Linked DNA regions of Hahella sp. HNIBRBA332. Each later gene encodes a partner of the first gene's protein in a complex. Links are inferred from orthologs where the notes say so. Each region holds a gene or a part of one and is shown on either strand. Other genes may lie near its edges.

Region 1 (8,242 bases):
TCCGAATTGGAAAACATCCTTGAGCAATTTCGGGGGATTCTAAAACAGGTTCCCTCCATGTACTCTGCGCTTAAGCACAAAGGAACTCCGCTTTATAAGCTTGCCAGGCAAGGCATTGAGGTCGAGCGTGAAGCGAGGGACATCGTAATTCATGAGCTTGAGCTTCTGGAGTATACGCCACCGTATTTACGTTTGCGGGTTCTTTGCAGTAAAGGGACGTATATTCGAAACCTTGTGGAGGATATTGGTCAAGTTATAGGATGTGGTGCGCATGTGGCCGAATTGCGACGCACTCGGTGCGGACCATTTGTGCTAGAGGATAGCGTCACCTTTGCGCCATTTGAGGATGAAAGTGGACGCCAGGCTGCTGCAGAGGAATATCAACGACGTTTGCTGCCTGTTGATTCATCGGTTCGGTATTTCCCTGAAATATTGTTGGATGAAGCTAATACAGGCTCGATTATCCAAGGGCAAACGGTTAAAATATCGCCTCTCTCAAGCGAGGGTAAGGTGCGTTTGTATTCTGGCGGACGTAGATTTATTGGCTTGGGAGAAGTGATGAGTGACGGAACGGTAAAGCCTGTTCGGTTACTGAATGTGAGCGCACTAAGCGCTGAATGAATGGGGCGGCTGTTAATATGCGCGGTCGTTTCCGCATTAATCGCATATTTGGAGAAAAATCATGGCATTATCTGCTACCGAAAAATCGGCTATTGTTAAGGAATATCAAGTAAAGGAAGGTGATACTGGCTCTCCTGAAGTTCAAGTTGCTCTGTTGACTGCAAATATCAACAAGCTGCAAGAGCACTTCCAGGCGAATAAGCATGACCACCATTCTCGTCGCGGGTTAATCCGTATGGTTAACCAGCGTCGTAAATTGCTTGATTACCTGAAAGGCAAAGATACCCAACGTTATGTTGGCCTGATCCAGAAACTGGGTCTGCGTCGCTAAGAAGACAAAGGTATTGCTTTAGTATCCGGGGTATCAAATATTTGATACCCCGTTACTTTTTGAGGAACCTCCGATTTATTCGATACTTGATGATTTTCAGAAGGCGCTACGCCAGATGAATTGAAGCAAGAGGGTCGGGCGCTGACGGAAATTTTCTGTACACACCTGCTCCTTAAGTGTTGGAGAAGTCTGCGATCTTGTTGAGAGATCGAATAAATCAAAGGTTCCTTTGTTGGGTATCTAAGGCTCGAATCGCTAAGTAGCAGCTGATTCCGGATTAAAATTTAAGCTTAAAAATTAAAAACACTCGTAAGGAGTCAAAGTGAACCCAGTTCGTAAAACATTTCAATACGGCAACTCAACAGTCACTCTGGAAACTGGCCGAATAGCTCGCCAGGCCACTGGAGCCGTGTTGGTGACAATGGACGATACTGTTGTTTTGGTCACCGCTGTTGCAGAGAAAGAAGCCGTTCCAGGTCGTGATTTCTTCCCTCTTTCTGTTCACTATCAAGAGAAAACCTATGCCGCTGGGCGCATTCCTGGCGGTTACTTTAAGCGTGAGGGGCGTCCATCAGAGAAAGAAACTCTGACATCCCGACTAATCGACCGCCCCATTCGCCCACTGTTTCCAGATGGCTTCATGAATGAAGTGCAAATCATCTGTACTGTTATGTCAGCAAACAAGGATGTTGATCCAGATATCGCCTCCATTATTGGCGCTGCTGCGGCATTGGAAATTTCTGGCGTTCCCTTCCAGGGCCCATTGGCGGCTGCCCGCGTTGGCTACACTGACGAAGACGGTTACCTTTTGAACCCAGGCTTTAAGGCAATTGAAAACTCCAAGTTGGACATGGTTGTCGCAGGCACCGAAGATGCGGTACTGATGGTTGAGTCAGAAGCAAAAGAGTTGACTGAAGACCAGATGCTTGGCGCAGTATTGTTCGCTCATCAGGAAATGCAGGTGGCTGTACAGGCGATTAAAGAGTTCGCTCAGGAAGCTGGTAAGCCCAAGTGGGATTGGCAGGCTCCAGAAGTTAATGCTGAACTTTTAGAAGCGCTGAAGGCCAAATTCGCTGGCTCTATCAGCGAAGCATATGGCATCCGTGTTAAAGCGGATCGTTACGCCAAATTGGGCGAGCTTCGCCAACAGGCGGAAGAAGAACTGGCTGGTGAAGAAGAAGGCAAGTTCGAAGCTGAATTGGTCAAAAAGTACTTCAGCAAGCTTGAAAAGGCTTGTGTCCGTCAGAACATTTTGAAGGGTGAGCCACGTATTGACGGCCGTGACACCAAAACTGTTCGTGATCTGAAAATTGAAGTCGGCGTATTGCCGAATACCCACGGCTCCGCTCTGTTTACTCGTGGGGAGACTCAGGCACTGGTAACGGCGACTCTGGGCACTATGCGTGATGTATTGATGGTGGATGCGCTGGAAGGCGAGAAGAAAGACTCGTTCCTGTTCCACTATAACTTCCCTCCATACTCTGTGGGCGAAGCCTCCCGAGTTGGCGGCGTTGGTCGTCGCGAGATCGGTCATGGTCGTTTGGCGCGTCGTGGCGTACAAGCGTTGATGCCGAATCTTGAGGAATTCCCCTATGCAGTGCGCTGTGTCTCTGAGATTACGGAGTCGAATGGCTCTAGCTCAATGGCCAGCGTATGTGGCAGCAGCTTGGCTCTGATGGATGCAGGTATTCCTGTGAAAGCGCCAGTTGCAGGTATTGCAATGGGCTTGGTTAAAGAAGGCGAAAGCTTTGCTGTATTGACCGATATCCTGGGCGATGAAGATCACTTGGGTGATATGGACTTTAAAGTGGCTGGTACCGAAAAGGGCGTCACAGCGCTGCAGATGGATATCAAGATCAACGGTATTACCGACGAAATCATGGAAATTGCGTTGGAGCAGGCTCTGCACGCGCGACTCCATATTCTCGGTGAGATGAATAAAGTGATTTCCGCTCCACGCGACTCTGTTGCGGATAACGCGCCTAAGATGGAAACCATCAAGATTGATCCGGATAAAATCCGTGATGTCATCGGTAAGGGCGGCGCAACCATTCGTTCTATCTGTGAAGACACCGGCGCTTCTATCGATATCGACGACAATGGCACTGTGCGTATCTACGCTGAGAGCAAATTGGCTGCGGACGAGGCAATTTATCGTATCACCGAGATCACGGCTGAAGCGGAAGTTGGTAAGCTGTACCGTGGTAAGGTTGAGCGCATTGTTGAGTTTGGCGCCTTTGTGAATATCCTGCCTGGTAAAGACGGTCTGGTGCATATTTCTCAGATCGCGCAAGAGCGTGTAGAGAACGTCACTGACTATCTGAAAGAAGGTCAGGAAGTCGTCGTTAAGGTGCTGGATATTGACGCTCGCGGTCGTATCAAACTTTCTATGAAGGAAGTGACTGAAGACGAAAAAGCGGGGATGGCTGGTTAATTCCACGCTCAAGAAAAAAGCCGCTTCATGCGGCTTTTTTTATGCCAATGACCCGTCCTGAAATAGGTGTCAACCTATTTCAGGGCGAGACACATTTTAAAGTGGAGATTGCTCGGGATTATCGAGAAAGTTCAGCAATACTTGGCGATATTCTGGAACGCTAAAGGTAGCTGTATGAGGCGTATCGGTGCTTAAGAAGTACTTGGGGTCGCCCGCGTGCTGAAATACTCTCTTCCCATGGTGATAAGGAATGACTTGATCAGAGGCGCTATGAATTAACAGCAAAGGGATGGGGGAGATATTTCTGACGTAGTCTACTGGGTCGTACTCCGCTGGAAGCATATAGGAAAAGGGATATTGAAAAGCCCAGGTCAACCATCCTGCAGCAAGTTTTTCCCGAGCTATATCTCTCAGATCGCTAAAGGGTGCGTCAGCGATGACGGCGCTGGGCTTAGCTGTATCGGGAGGAATCTGGCCCACAAAATTGATGCTGAGCACTGCGCCGATGCTTTGTCCAAGTACAAAAAAAGGCGTGTTTACATCGGAATAATACGCTCTCAACCATTCGTAACCGGCGCCTACATCGCTAAGCGCTCCTGCCATATCTGGTTTGCCGGAAGATAGGCCAAACCCCCGGTAATCCAGACAGAATACGTCATAGCCCTGCTGAGGAAGCCATAGCACGTTGCCGCAATGGGTACTGATATTTTCTGCATTCCCATGCAGGAAATAGATAACTCCTCGCAGCGGGGTTGAGGCGCGAAGCAACCATCCATGAAGCCGCTCGCCATCCGGTGTGTTGAGAAATACGTTCTCATAATGAACTTGAGCTTGATCGGGTGTGCGATAGATCTGCTTGTCCGGATAGAAAAGCAACCCGCTACAAGCGCTGAGAAATAGTAGCGCCCCTAACAATCCAAGTTTGAGAACGGCGTTCGTAAGAGTATTAAATTTATCTGATGTGACGTTCACAATTTGATCTGCCTGTATACCTGAACTAGGCTTACCTCGGGCCATGTAATGGCGCAAAGTCTGTACGCCCTGGTGAGAAATGACCAAGCGTTTCTGTTTCAGCATAGCTGTTTGATGCCTATTTCAGAAAGAGTTTGTCGCAACTCGTTTAAATGAGTTGGTTGGCGTTTGTTGCCGGGATGGGCGCTGATACTTGCACAAATGGTACGCGACGAGAATAAGCTAACGTTGAAAGAGGAATCGTTATGAGAAAAATGATGCTCGCTGTTGGGTTTTTGTCGATGACTTCCGGCGCTTTTGCCGAAGCCCCAGGGGGGCCGGATTGTGGGTGGGGCAATATGCTGTTCGCAGGGGAGAGCGGATTACCTATCCATCTTTTGGCCACTATTACTAATGGTACCTCAGGTAATAACACATTCGGCATGACCTCAGGAACCAACGGATGTTCGGCTAACGGCGTGTTGACCTACGGCGGATCCCCCTTGGTCAACCTCACGCCAATTATGGATGAGTTTTCTGAGGATGTGGCGCGAGGCCATGGAGACGCCTTAACCACTGTTGCTGTCGCTCTGGAGGTGAAGCAGGAAGACCGCGCACGTTTTAACCAGGTCATGCATGATAACTTTAATCAGCTGTTCCCAAGTGAAAATGTAACGGCGGAGCAAGTCATGCAGTCCGTCATGGATGTGATGAAGACCGACGTGAGGCTTTCCAAGTACGCCGCTTGAAGTCAGAACATGAAGCGACGCCCGGTAGTCCGGGCGTTGATTCTTTTCTCTTACCCCGTCCTAATCGAGAGCGCATGACGCCCTATGCGGTTGAAGCATTTCCTATCCGTTTTTCTTCCTGTTGCATTTCTTTTTATCAATCCCGTACTCGCTGCTCTTCCTGGGGCTGCTGCTAATGACTTAAACGACCAGCAGCCATTGCTAAAAACCTTGGCTTCATCCTCGGAATGGCTAGGATTGCTGCATTTTCGCTCTGATTCTTTAAGCCCAACAGGCTATTCAAGTTTCATTGATGATCCCGATTTTTTCCTGGCGGAAACAGGAAAGGTTGATGCAGAGGTCGAGCTTGAAGCGACCCTGCGCTCAATGACGAGCGCGGATAGAGATGTCAGAGAAAATATTTCCTGTCGCTTTCCTTTGCGTAAGAAGTGGCTTGAGGCGCAGCTTCCGAATAATTCCGTCTTGCAGGCGCCTTCATCATGCCCTGAGTATCGCCAGTGGCGAGAGGAGGTAAACGCGGCCAAAGTCTCTCTGATTTTCCCAGCGGCTTATTTAAATAGTCCGTCGTCAATGTTCGGACATACATTTCTGAGGTTTGACCCCGCTGACGTTGAAGACGACTCAGAATGGTTGTCGTGGGCGCTAAACTTTGGGGCGACTATTAATGGGGATGACAATTCCATTTTCTTTGCGTATCGAGGCCTTGCCGGCGGCTACCCTGGTCAGTTCAGCATGATGAGATATTTTGAAAAGATCAAAGAGTACAGCTACATGGAAAACCGGGATATGTGGGAGTATCGCCTGAATCTGACTCCCCAGGAAGTAGAGCGTATGCTGATGCACTTGTGGGAGCTGAAAGACGTGCGGTTCAAGTACTACTTTTTAGATGAAAACTGCGCTTTCCGTCTTCTTGAGTTGTTGGAGATCGCGCGGCCATCTGCGCCTCTGACGTCGAAGTTTCCTTTTACTGCAATACCAGCGGACACTGTGCGTGCGGTCATTGAAGGGCGTTATGTTGCGGAACGGCGCTACCGTCCCTCAGAGGCTGTGCTGCTGCAGGAGAGAATACGCCGACTGGCTGATCCTGAAAGAGAACTTGCCTACCAAGTGGCGGCGAATCCTGAGATGATGGCGTCCATGGACTTCAGTGCTTTACCGCCTTCCCGGCAAGGAGCTGTTGCGCAGACGGCGTATAGCTATACTCGCTATGAACAGAGAAAGACGCAAAGGAGTCCCGATCTGGCGCGCCGTAGCTTTAAACTGCTACAGCAGATAAGCCAACTACCTGCGGATAGCGTTGCGCCAGAAGCACCAGAGCCTCCCGAGACTGGACATGGCAGCACTATGGTGGCCATTGGAGGGGGCAGTCGTGATGGCGATAGCTTTACTCAGCTTCAATTTCGATACAGTTATCATGATCTGCAGGATCGCCAGGAAGGTTATCCCCGAGGCGCTCAAATAATCGCGGGCGACGCCCAGTTACGTTATTTCGAGAATGACGGCTGGGAGCTGCATCGCTTCGACATCATTAATATTATCTCTCAGTCCCCGGTGAATAAGTTTCTGCGTCCATTGTCATGGAAGGTGCAGGCGGGCTTTGAGCGTGTATGGAGCGATGTTGGCAGTGACAAGGCTTATCAACTAAATGGTGGCGCTGGACGCAGTTATGACGTAACAGAAGGGCTGGGTTTGTTTGGTTTTTTGACGGCGCGTCTGGAGCATGACCCGGATTTTAAAACCTGGATCACCCCGGCGGCAGGATTAAGCGCGGGCTATCTATTAAATTTGCCTTGGGGCTTTCAGTCCATCAAAGTGGAAGGCGAGTACTTTAGCAGTGATGAAATACGCTATCGCGGAGTGGTGGAGCAAAACTTCGACTTGGCGCAAAACCATGCTTTCAGGGCCCACCTGTCCCAGGAATGGAATCGCAGTGACGGTAGATGGGAGGCTGGAATAGTCTACAGGTATTACTTTTAAGGAAAGGCGGCGCTCAGGGTAGCCTGCGCCGCCGTATAGAAGGGCGGTAATGTTTAGCCGCCGAGATAAGCTTTGCGGACGTCCTCGTTCACCAACAGATTGGCGCCAGTATCCTGAAGGACGACTTTGCCGTTTTCCAGTACATAACCCCGATCCGCCAGACGCAGCGCCTGATTAGCGTTCTGCTCCACCAGAAAGATGGTCATGCCTTCTTCTCTGAGCTTGCCGATGATCTCAAATATCTGGTTGATGATAATCGGGGCCAGACCCAGCGATGGCTCGTCCAGGAACAGCATTTTAGGATGGCTCATGAGGGCGCGCCCGATCGCCAGCATTTGCTGTTCACCGCCAGACATTGTGCCTGCACGTTGGCTGTGACGTTCGCGTAAGCGTGGGAACAGGTCGTAGACATATTCCAGCGTGCGCACAAAGTCGCTCTTGTCAGAAAAGAAGGCGCCCATCTGCAGGTTTTCGACCACTGTGAGCCCAGAGAAAACACGACGCCCTTCCGGCACGATAGCGATACCGCTACGCATGATTTCGGATGTGGGTGTTTCGGTGATGTCTTTGCCCATGAAGGTGATGCGGCCATCGCTGGCTCTCGGGTCGCCGCAGACCGTCATCAACAGCGTGGTCTTACCTGCGCCGTTGGCGCCAATCAATGAGACGATCTCACCTTGATTGACTTCCAGACTGATGCCGTGCAGAGCTTCGATCTTGCCGTAGTGGGTGTAAACATTCTCGAGTGTAAGCATTAGTCTTCTCCCAAGTACGCCTTGATGACATCGTCGTTCGTTTTAATTTCATCAGGCGTGCCATTGGCCAAAGGCGTGCCCTGGCTGACGACATAGATGCGATCAGAAATGCCCATGACCAGTCCCATATCGTGTTCTATCAACAGGATGGATACATTGTAGTCATGCTTCAGGCTGACTATCAGCTCGTCGAGATCCCGGGTCTCTTTCGGGTTCAGGCCGGCTGCGGGTTCGTCCAGCATCAACAGATCTGGTCCTGTCACCATACAGCGAGCAATTTCCAGACGGCGTTGCTGACCGTAAGCGAGGTTACCCGCTTCGCGGTTGGCGAGTGGCAGTAGGTCGACTTTTTTGAGCCAATAGGCGGCTTTCTCCATGGCCTCGCTTTCTTTCTTGCGATAAGAAGGCGTTTTCAATAAGCCGG
Region 2 (6,410 bases), 3.5 Mb from region 1 along the record:
AATCATGACTTCGATCTTCACTGTCACACCACCGCTTCGGATGGCTCCCGAAGTCCTGCAGAGCTGTTGGAGCTGGCCGTCAGCCGGGGACTGACAACTTTAGCTATCACGGATCACGATACCGTGGAAGGGATGCGTTCTTTGATGGATGCGTCATTGGATAAGGCGCAAGGGATCAGGCTGATTGCCGGTGCGGAGTTCTCATGCCTATGGCAAGGAATGACGCTGCATATGCTGGCGTTTGATTTTGATCTGGAGGGCGGTGACGTTGCAGTGCTGTTGGAGAAGCAGAAAACGCGACGTTTGGATCGCGCCAGAGTGATCGCCGAAAAATTGGAGAGAAAGCTGAAGATCGCCGATTTATACGCTCGAGCGGAAGCCTATGCGGAGAGCGGCGTGCCGGCTCGCCCGCACTTTGCCCAGGCGTTAGTGGAAATGGAAGCGGTTGAATCAATTGATGTGGCTTTCAAGAAGTACCTGGGCGCAGGGAAGATTGGCGATGTGAAGTTGTATTGGCCGGATCTTGAAGAAGTTCTCTCTGCGGTGAAACGTAGCAAGGGATATAGCTCCTTGGCGCACCCTTTCAAATACAAAATGACGGCTACGAAACTGCGGCGTTTAATGGGGGAAATTAAAGCCTGTGGCGGAGATGCGGTGGAGGTGTCGGTGCCCGACATCAACTCTGGCGAGTTCGGCTGGATTCAGCAGGAGGCCGGAAAGCTTGGGTTGGCGCAATCCGCCGGTAGCGACTATCACGGCGCTATGATGCCTTGGCGTCAATTGGGTAGATTTCCCAAAATGGCGCCATCTTTACCCAGTCTCATTGACATCTTGCTCGCGCGACAATAAATGAACACTCATGGATAGATGCAAGGTTGTCGGAGACAACGCTTTTAGTTTCTACATTGGACACATGGAAATTTTGCAAGCGCTACATCAGGCGCTTTCCTCCGCCCGTCACTATATATTTATTGAAATGTATTTGGTGGAGAGAGGGCGGGCCTTTCAGTGGGTGTATGCCTTATTGGAAGAGGCGTCGAATCGTGGGGTACAGGTATTTTTACTGCTGGATGATTTTGGCTCCCGCCCCGTGCTACGGGACCTCTTTTTATCTCATGCCTTGCCGGCGAATATCCATGTCGCTGCATACAATCCCATAAATTATCGACGTTGGACTCGAAACTTCAACAGAGATCATCGCAAACTGGTGTTAGTGGACGGCGAGGTGGCGTTGGTCGGTGGTTTTGGGATTACGGATGACTTTTTTCCGCAGACTCCAGATCCCGGCGAACCTGTCCCAGAAATGGCATACGAGTCGATTGGCGACGAGGCGGGGGCGGCCTGGCTGGATGTGGCGGTGACTATCTCCGGACCAGTGTTGACGGACTGGGATAGGGGGTTTCGGGAAGTCTGGCGTGAAAGCAGCGAGACCATACTGCCTTTGGGGCGTACGGCGGCGAAAGGGGGCGAGATGACTGGGCGCGCCGCTTTTGGTTGGGGGTGGCGTAAACAGGATATTGTGCGTGAGTTACTGCGCCGCATTAAGCGCTCCCACGGCAGCCTGCAGATTATCACTCCTTATTTCGTTACATCTTGGCGGGTCAGGCGCGCTTTACGTTGGGCGGCTCGAAAAGGGGTTAAAGTACAGATTATCGTTCCGGGATTGACCAGTGACCACCCGGGAGTGACTTATGCCGCGCGGCGTCATTATCGCTCTTTACTGCGAGCGGGAGTGGCATTGTATGAATACCAGCCGACGTTTATTCACGCCAAAGTATATATATGCGACGACTGGTGTTCAGTTGGTTCATTCAATCTCGATCATTGGACATATCGCTGGAACCTGGAAGCGAATCAGGAAGTGTGGAATGCGGAGTTCGCCACCCAAGTGGCTGGCTTTTTCGAACAGTGTCGTAAGAAGAGCAGGGCGGTAACCTTGGACTCTTTGAATAGAATGGGTTGGTATGGTCGGCTGATGGTCTATTTGATGGGGAAGTTAGACGAGCTGTTGATTCGGTTTCTGAGGTAGCGCGACCCTCGACAAGGTGTGAGGGCCGCCTAAAAAAGCCTACTGCTTAGCGTGATAAAGCAGGTATAGATCGGTTAGATTCTCAGGAATCTGGTCCGCCATCTCCGCCATCAGCTTGTCATTGTGTTTTATGTCCTCGAAGTCTTCATCCTCAAAGAGTTCAGAGTGCGCCATCATGGGTAGCAAGAGTGACGCCACCGCAGCTTCGTCGTAGCCTTCAAACCACTGCTTTTCATTGCTCAAGAAGCCTTCAATGAATCCTGCAGACCAGTTAGCCAGTGCGTCTTCATCGTCAAAAATTTCTTCTGGTACGGAGACGTTTTCTTCGCTGTGAAGTTGCTGTTCGATATGTTTGAACAGCTTCAGAATGGCTTGTTTGATTGCCTCAAGTTCTTGGCTCTCCAGTTGGCAGGAGTCGTCCAGAATAAGGCGTAGCCACTCGTTGACGTCCGCATCCGCCGGACCAACGGCAAAGGCGCTCAAGAGACCGTGAATCCCAAATAGATCCAGGTTTTCTTCTTCTTGGTCGTTGTCGAACAACAATGACTCAAGATGGTCGATTTCCTGGGAGGTAAAGGGAAAAGCTTCGGATTGCATGACGGGTTCCTTAGAGGACGCTTTGAATCAGTCTAATTTATGCCGATAGTGGATGCTACAGCAAAAATGTGAAGTATTAATATCCGCGTTTTGCACCGACATGATCGTCCCGTTTATAAGGTTTGCGGTATGTCTCGGTCTGAACCAGGAGCAAAAAGCGAGACGCCGACGGCTGGCGTTGCGGCCCGCCGTCGGCGCGTCATTGTGCCGGTTATCGCCGGCTTAGGCTTGTGACGCCTTGCTGTCCTGTGATGAAGGTTTGTCTTCAGCCTTTACATCGGAGACGGTCGCTTCCGGAGCGCTGGGAGCGCTCTTGGGAGACTCTGCTTCCTCGCGAGGTTTCTCGGCCGCTGGAGCTGGCGCCTTTTTAGGCTGCTCAGGCTCTTTCATTTCCGTCTTGGACTCGATGGTTGCCGCTTCGGGGGCTTTGGGAGCCGCCATTTGCCGGGTTGCCATTGCTCCAGTCGCGCCATTGCCGGCGGGAGTCTTCTGAGCCTGTATGCGTTTGCGTACCTCACGAGGGTCGTTGAAGGCCCGCTTAGGCTCTTCTTCCGCAGCTGCCTCAGTAGGTTTGTCGGAAAGTTTCTTCTCTGCTGTTGGCTCTGGCGCGGTTTTGGTTGCGCTTTTGTCCGTCGCAGGCGCTGTGTCTGGCTTCTCTTTGGGCTCTGTGGTCGCCTCTTTCTTTGGTCGCTCGACAGCGGGCGCCTTAGCCATACGCTCCTCTTTCTTGTCTTCCTTGTTTTTACTTTCCGCAGAAGGGCTGTCCACCTCAGGCGCGCTTGCTTTCGCTTGTGAGACGGGTTTTTCTAGCGAGCTTTTGGGCGTCTCTTCTGATTTGGTCTCCGTAGCCTCTCGCTTAGGGCGCCGCGCTTTGTTGCGAGGATCATTCTCCGCCCGGGATCTGCGCTCAGGCTTTTCCTTCTCGCCTTCGCTTGCGTCCTGCTTGGCTTCAACGCCATCGTGTTTGCGTTGGCGTGAATCCGCATCGGAGTGTTTTGCTGACTGCGCTGACGCGCGATCTTGCGGCGCCTTACTCTGGTCAGCGGATTCATGGGGCTGCTTTTCTGATTGCTGAGCAGGCGCTGCGCTTTTCTCTTCCGCTTGGGTCTGCGACGGTTGGACGCTGTCGGAGCTCTCTGCTCCAGCAATAGCTTCTACAGACTTGTTCCACACCTCTTTAGCGATTTCAGCCTTCACAGGTTCTTCTGCGACGCTGGCGGCTGCAGTGGGAGTGATGCGCTCTACAGTCTCCTCGGTCACTTTCTCCTGGGTTTCAGGTTTGTCTTGGCGCTCAGGTCTGTCCTGGCGCTGTGGGCGAGGGACGGGTTTGCCGGAGGAGCGATCGCGCCTCGGGCGGCTAAACTCCGATTTTTCCTGGCTGCTTGACTCCGCTTTCGGTGATTCGTTGCGGCCTTTTTGGTCGCGCTGAGAGTCGCCTTTGTTGGAGTCGCGGTCGCGTTGGCGTCTATCTTTCTGTCCGTCGTTGCGCTCATTGCGTTCGTTGCGGCGCTGGTTACGATCATCATTGCGACCACGGTTGCCGCGACGGTTATCCTGTCCGCCATCCCGGGATTCGGCTTGGCGGGAATCCTGACGTTGATTGTCGCGTTGCCCGTCCTGACGGTCCCGTACTTTAACTTTTCTGCGGCCGGCGTCTTTGTCTTGTGACGTTTGCGGAGACTCTGTAACAGTAATCTTGAGATCGCTGTCTTTCTTTTCACCAGAGAACATCTTTGACACTTTCTGGCGCAGGCGTTTCAGCAGGCCGACTTCCTCGCTTGGAGCGGTAGGCGTGGAGCTGGGCACGATGGTTTTTACTGCGGCTTCCTGGCGCACAACTTCTTTGTGCAGCAGGCTTTCAACCGGATTTTTCTCTTCCATCTCAGGCTTCACGTTGTAGCTGATCTCGCTAACATTGGCGTTGTCGTCCCGGATGCGCTGAACTTCGAAGTGAGGGGTGTCCATATGCGAGTTCGGGACTACAATCACTTTCACGCCATGACGCTTTTGCGTTTTGGCTAAATTCTCACGTTTTTCGTTCAGCAGGTATGTGGCGACGCTGATTGGGCAGATTGCGCGGACTTCCGCTGTACGCTCTTTAAACGCTTCCTCTTCGATCAGTCGCATGACGGAAAGAGCAAGAGACTCTACTCCGCGAATAGAGCCCTGGCCTTTACAGCGGGGGCACATTTCGTTACGGGTTTCGCCTAATGATGGACGCAGGCGTTGGCGTGACATTTCCAATAAGCCGAAGCGGGAAATTTTGCCGATTTGCACGCGGGCGCGGTCCAATTCCAGCGCCTCTTTCAGGCGATTCTCCACCTCACGCTGGTTCTTGTTGGGCGTCATGTCGATAAAGTCGATAACGATCAGACCGCCAATATCGCGCAGACGCAGTTGGCGTGCGATTTCGTCTGCTGCTTCCAGGTTGGTTTGCAGTGCGGTCTCTTCAATGTCGCCCCCTTTGGTGGCGCGAGCAGAGTTGATGTCGATAGAAACCAGGGCTTCGGTAGGATCTATAACAATAGAGCCGCCGGACGGGAGTTTTACCTCTCTCTGGAACGCGGTTTCGATCTGGCTTTCAATCTGGTAGCGATTGAACAGAGGGATATCATCTTGGTACAGCTTGATACGGTTTTCGAAGTTTGGCATCACCGCTTTTACAAAGTTGAGCGCGTCCTGATGCACCTGAGGGTGGTCGATCAGAACTTCGCCAATATCCTGGCGCAAGTAGTCGCGGGTGGCGCGGATGACTACGTTACTCTCCTGATAGATCAGGAAGGGGGCTGGTTTGCTATCTGATGCGTGACGGATGGAGTCCCAGAATTGCAGCAGGTAGTCCAAGTCTCTTTGCAGCTCTTTGGAGGAGCGGCCAACGCCCGCAGTGCGGATAATCAGTCCCATGTCTTTGGGGACTGTCAGGCCTGACATGGCGTCTTTCAATTGGTCGCGATCATCGCCTTCAATACGACGAGAAATGCCGCCCGCGCGGGGGTTGTTTGGCATTAGCACCAAGTAGCGGCCAGCCAGACTGATGAATGTCGTGAGAGCTGCGCCTTTATTGCCGCGCTCTTCTTTATCCACCTGGATAATGATTTCCTGACCTTCCTGCAGCAAATCCTTGATGTTCATCTTGCCGCCTTTTTGCGGCTGACTCTTGAAATATTCGCGGGAAATTTCTTTTAGGGGCAGGAAGCCGTGGCGCTCTGCGCCGAAGTCTACAAAGGCGGCCTCAAGGCTGGGCTCTATGCGGGTAATTTTGCCTTTATAGATATTGGATTTTTTTTGCTCGCGGGTGCCGGACTCAATGTCCAGGTCGTACAGTTTTTGTCCGTCAACGAGGGCTACACGCAACTCCTCTGGTTGAGTTGCGTTGATCAACATTCGCTTCATTTATGTTTTTGTCCCACTCAGTGTTCTGTGGGCGCCAAAAACCGCTTAAGCAAGTCGGAACGGTGATGCGTGAGGCCACAGCGGAGATGTGCTGGTGGACCATGGGATGGGATCATCCGGGTCAACCATAGAGTTACAGATTGTGCCTCTATTGTGCGAGCCGTACATTATCTATGCGTGCGCCGTGTCGTCACTAGTTTTCCACCCTCTTTTATAATCAGAGGGTGGGCGGGAAGGTAATTGCCCCTACCGCGGGAATTCGTTCCGCCTGGATATGCGTCTCTCGGCGCCGTTTTATCGGTTGCCAGTCTGATTACAGCATATAGGCTTGGAGTCAACGCTCGGTTTATAACCCGTGTTCAACTCTGTATAATCTCTTCGCGCCTGATGT

The links. Proteins that work in one complex are often made in the same cells at the same time.
Region 2: the proteins of pnp (region 1) and rne are in contact, whole or in part, in a cryo-EM structure (PDB 9QH0), measured with the Escherichia coli proteins. The link is inferred for Hahella sp. HNIBRBA332 from one-to-one orthologs.

What each region holds. Positions count from the first base shown.
Region 1 is NZ_CP132203.1:4,554,416-4,562,657, reverse strand. Bases 887-3,830 are described here. They hold pnp (polyribonucleotide nucleotidyltransferase), read left to right. Parts: upstream 887-1,274; coding sequence 1,275-3,386; downstream 3,387-3,830. Other genes in these bases: O5O45_RS20180 (alpha/beta hydrolase), read right to left, coding at 3,483-3,830; rpsO (30S ribosomal protein S15), read left to right, coding at 887-952. Outside these bases: tRNA pseudouridine(55) synthase TruB, read left to right, coding at 1-621; more of rpsO, read left to right, coding at 683-886; more of O5O45_RS20180, read right to left, coding at 3,831-4,463; O5O45_RS20175 (DUF3015 domain-containing protein), read left to right, coding at 4,604-5,086; O5O45_RS20170 (Lnb N-terminal periplasmic domain-containing protein), read left to right, coding at 5,171-7,063; O5O45_RS20165 (ABC transporter ATP-binding protein), read right to left, coding at 7,117-7,818; high-affinity branched-chain amino acid ABC transporter ATP-binding protein LivG, read right to left, coding at 7,818-8,242. UniProt on the Escherichia coli protein: Involved in mRNA degradation. Catalyzes the phosphorolysis of single-stranded polyribonucleotides processively in the 3'- to 5'-direction. Also involved, along with RNase II, in tRNA processing.
Region 2 is NZ_CP132203.1:1,055,418-1,061,827, forward strand. Bases 2,649-6,410 are described here. They hold rne (ribonuclease E), read right to left. Parts: upstream 6,020-6,410; coding sequence 2,849-6,019; downstream 2,649-2,848. In the rest of the region: O5O45_RS04940 (PHP domain-containing protein), read left to right, coding at 1-849; O5O45_RS04945 (phospholipase D-like domain-containing protein), read left to right, coding at 860-2,029; O5O45_RS04950 (YecA/YgfB family protein), read right to left, coding at 2,069-2,626. UniProt on the Escherichia coli protein: Endoribonuclease that plays a central role in RNA processing and decay. Required for the maturation of 5S and 16S rRNAs and the majority of tRNAs. Also involved in the degradation of most mRNAs.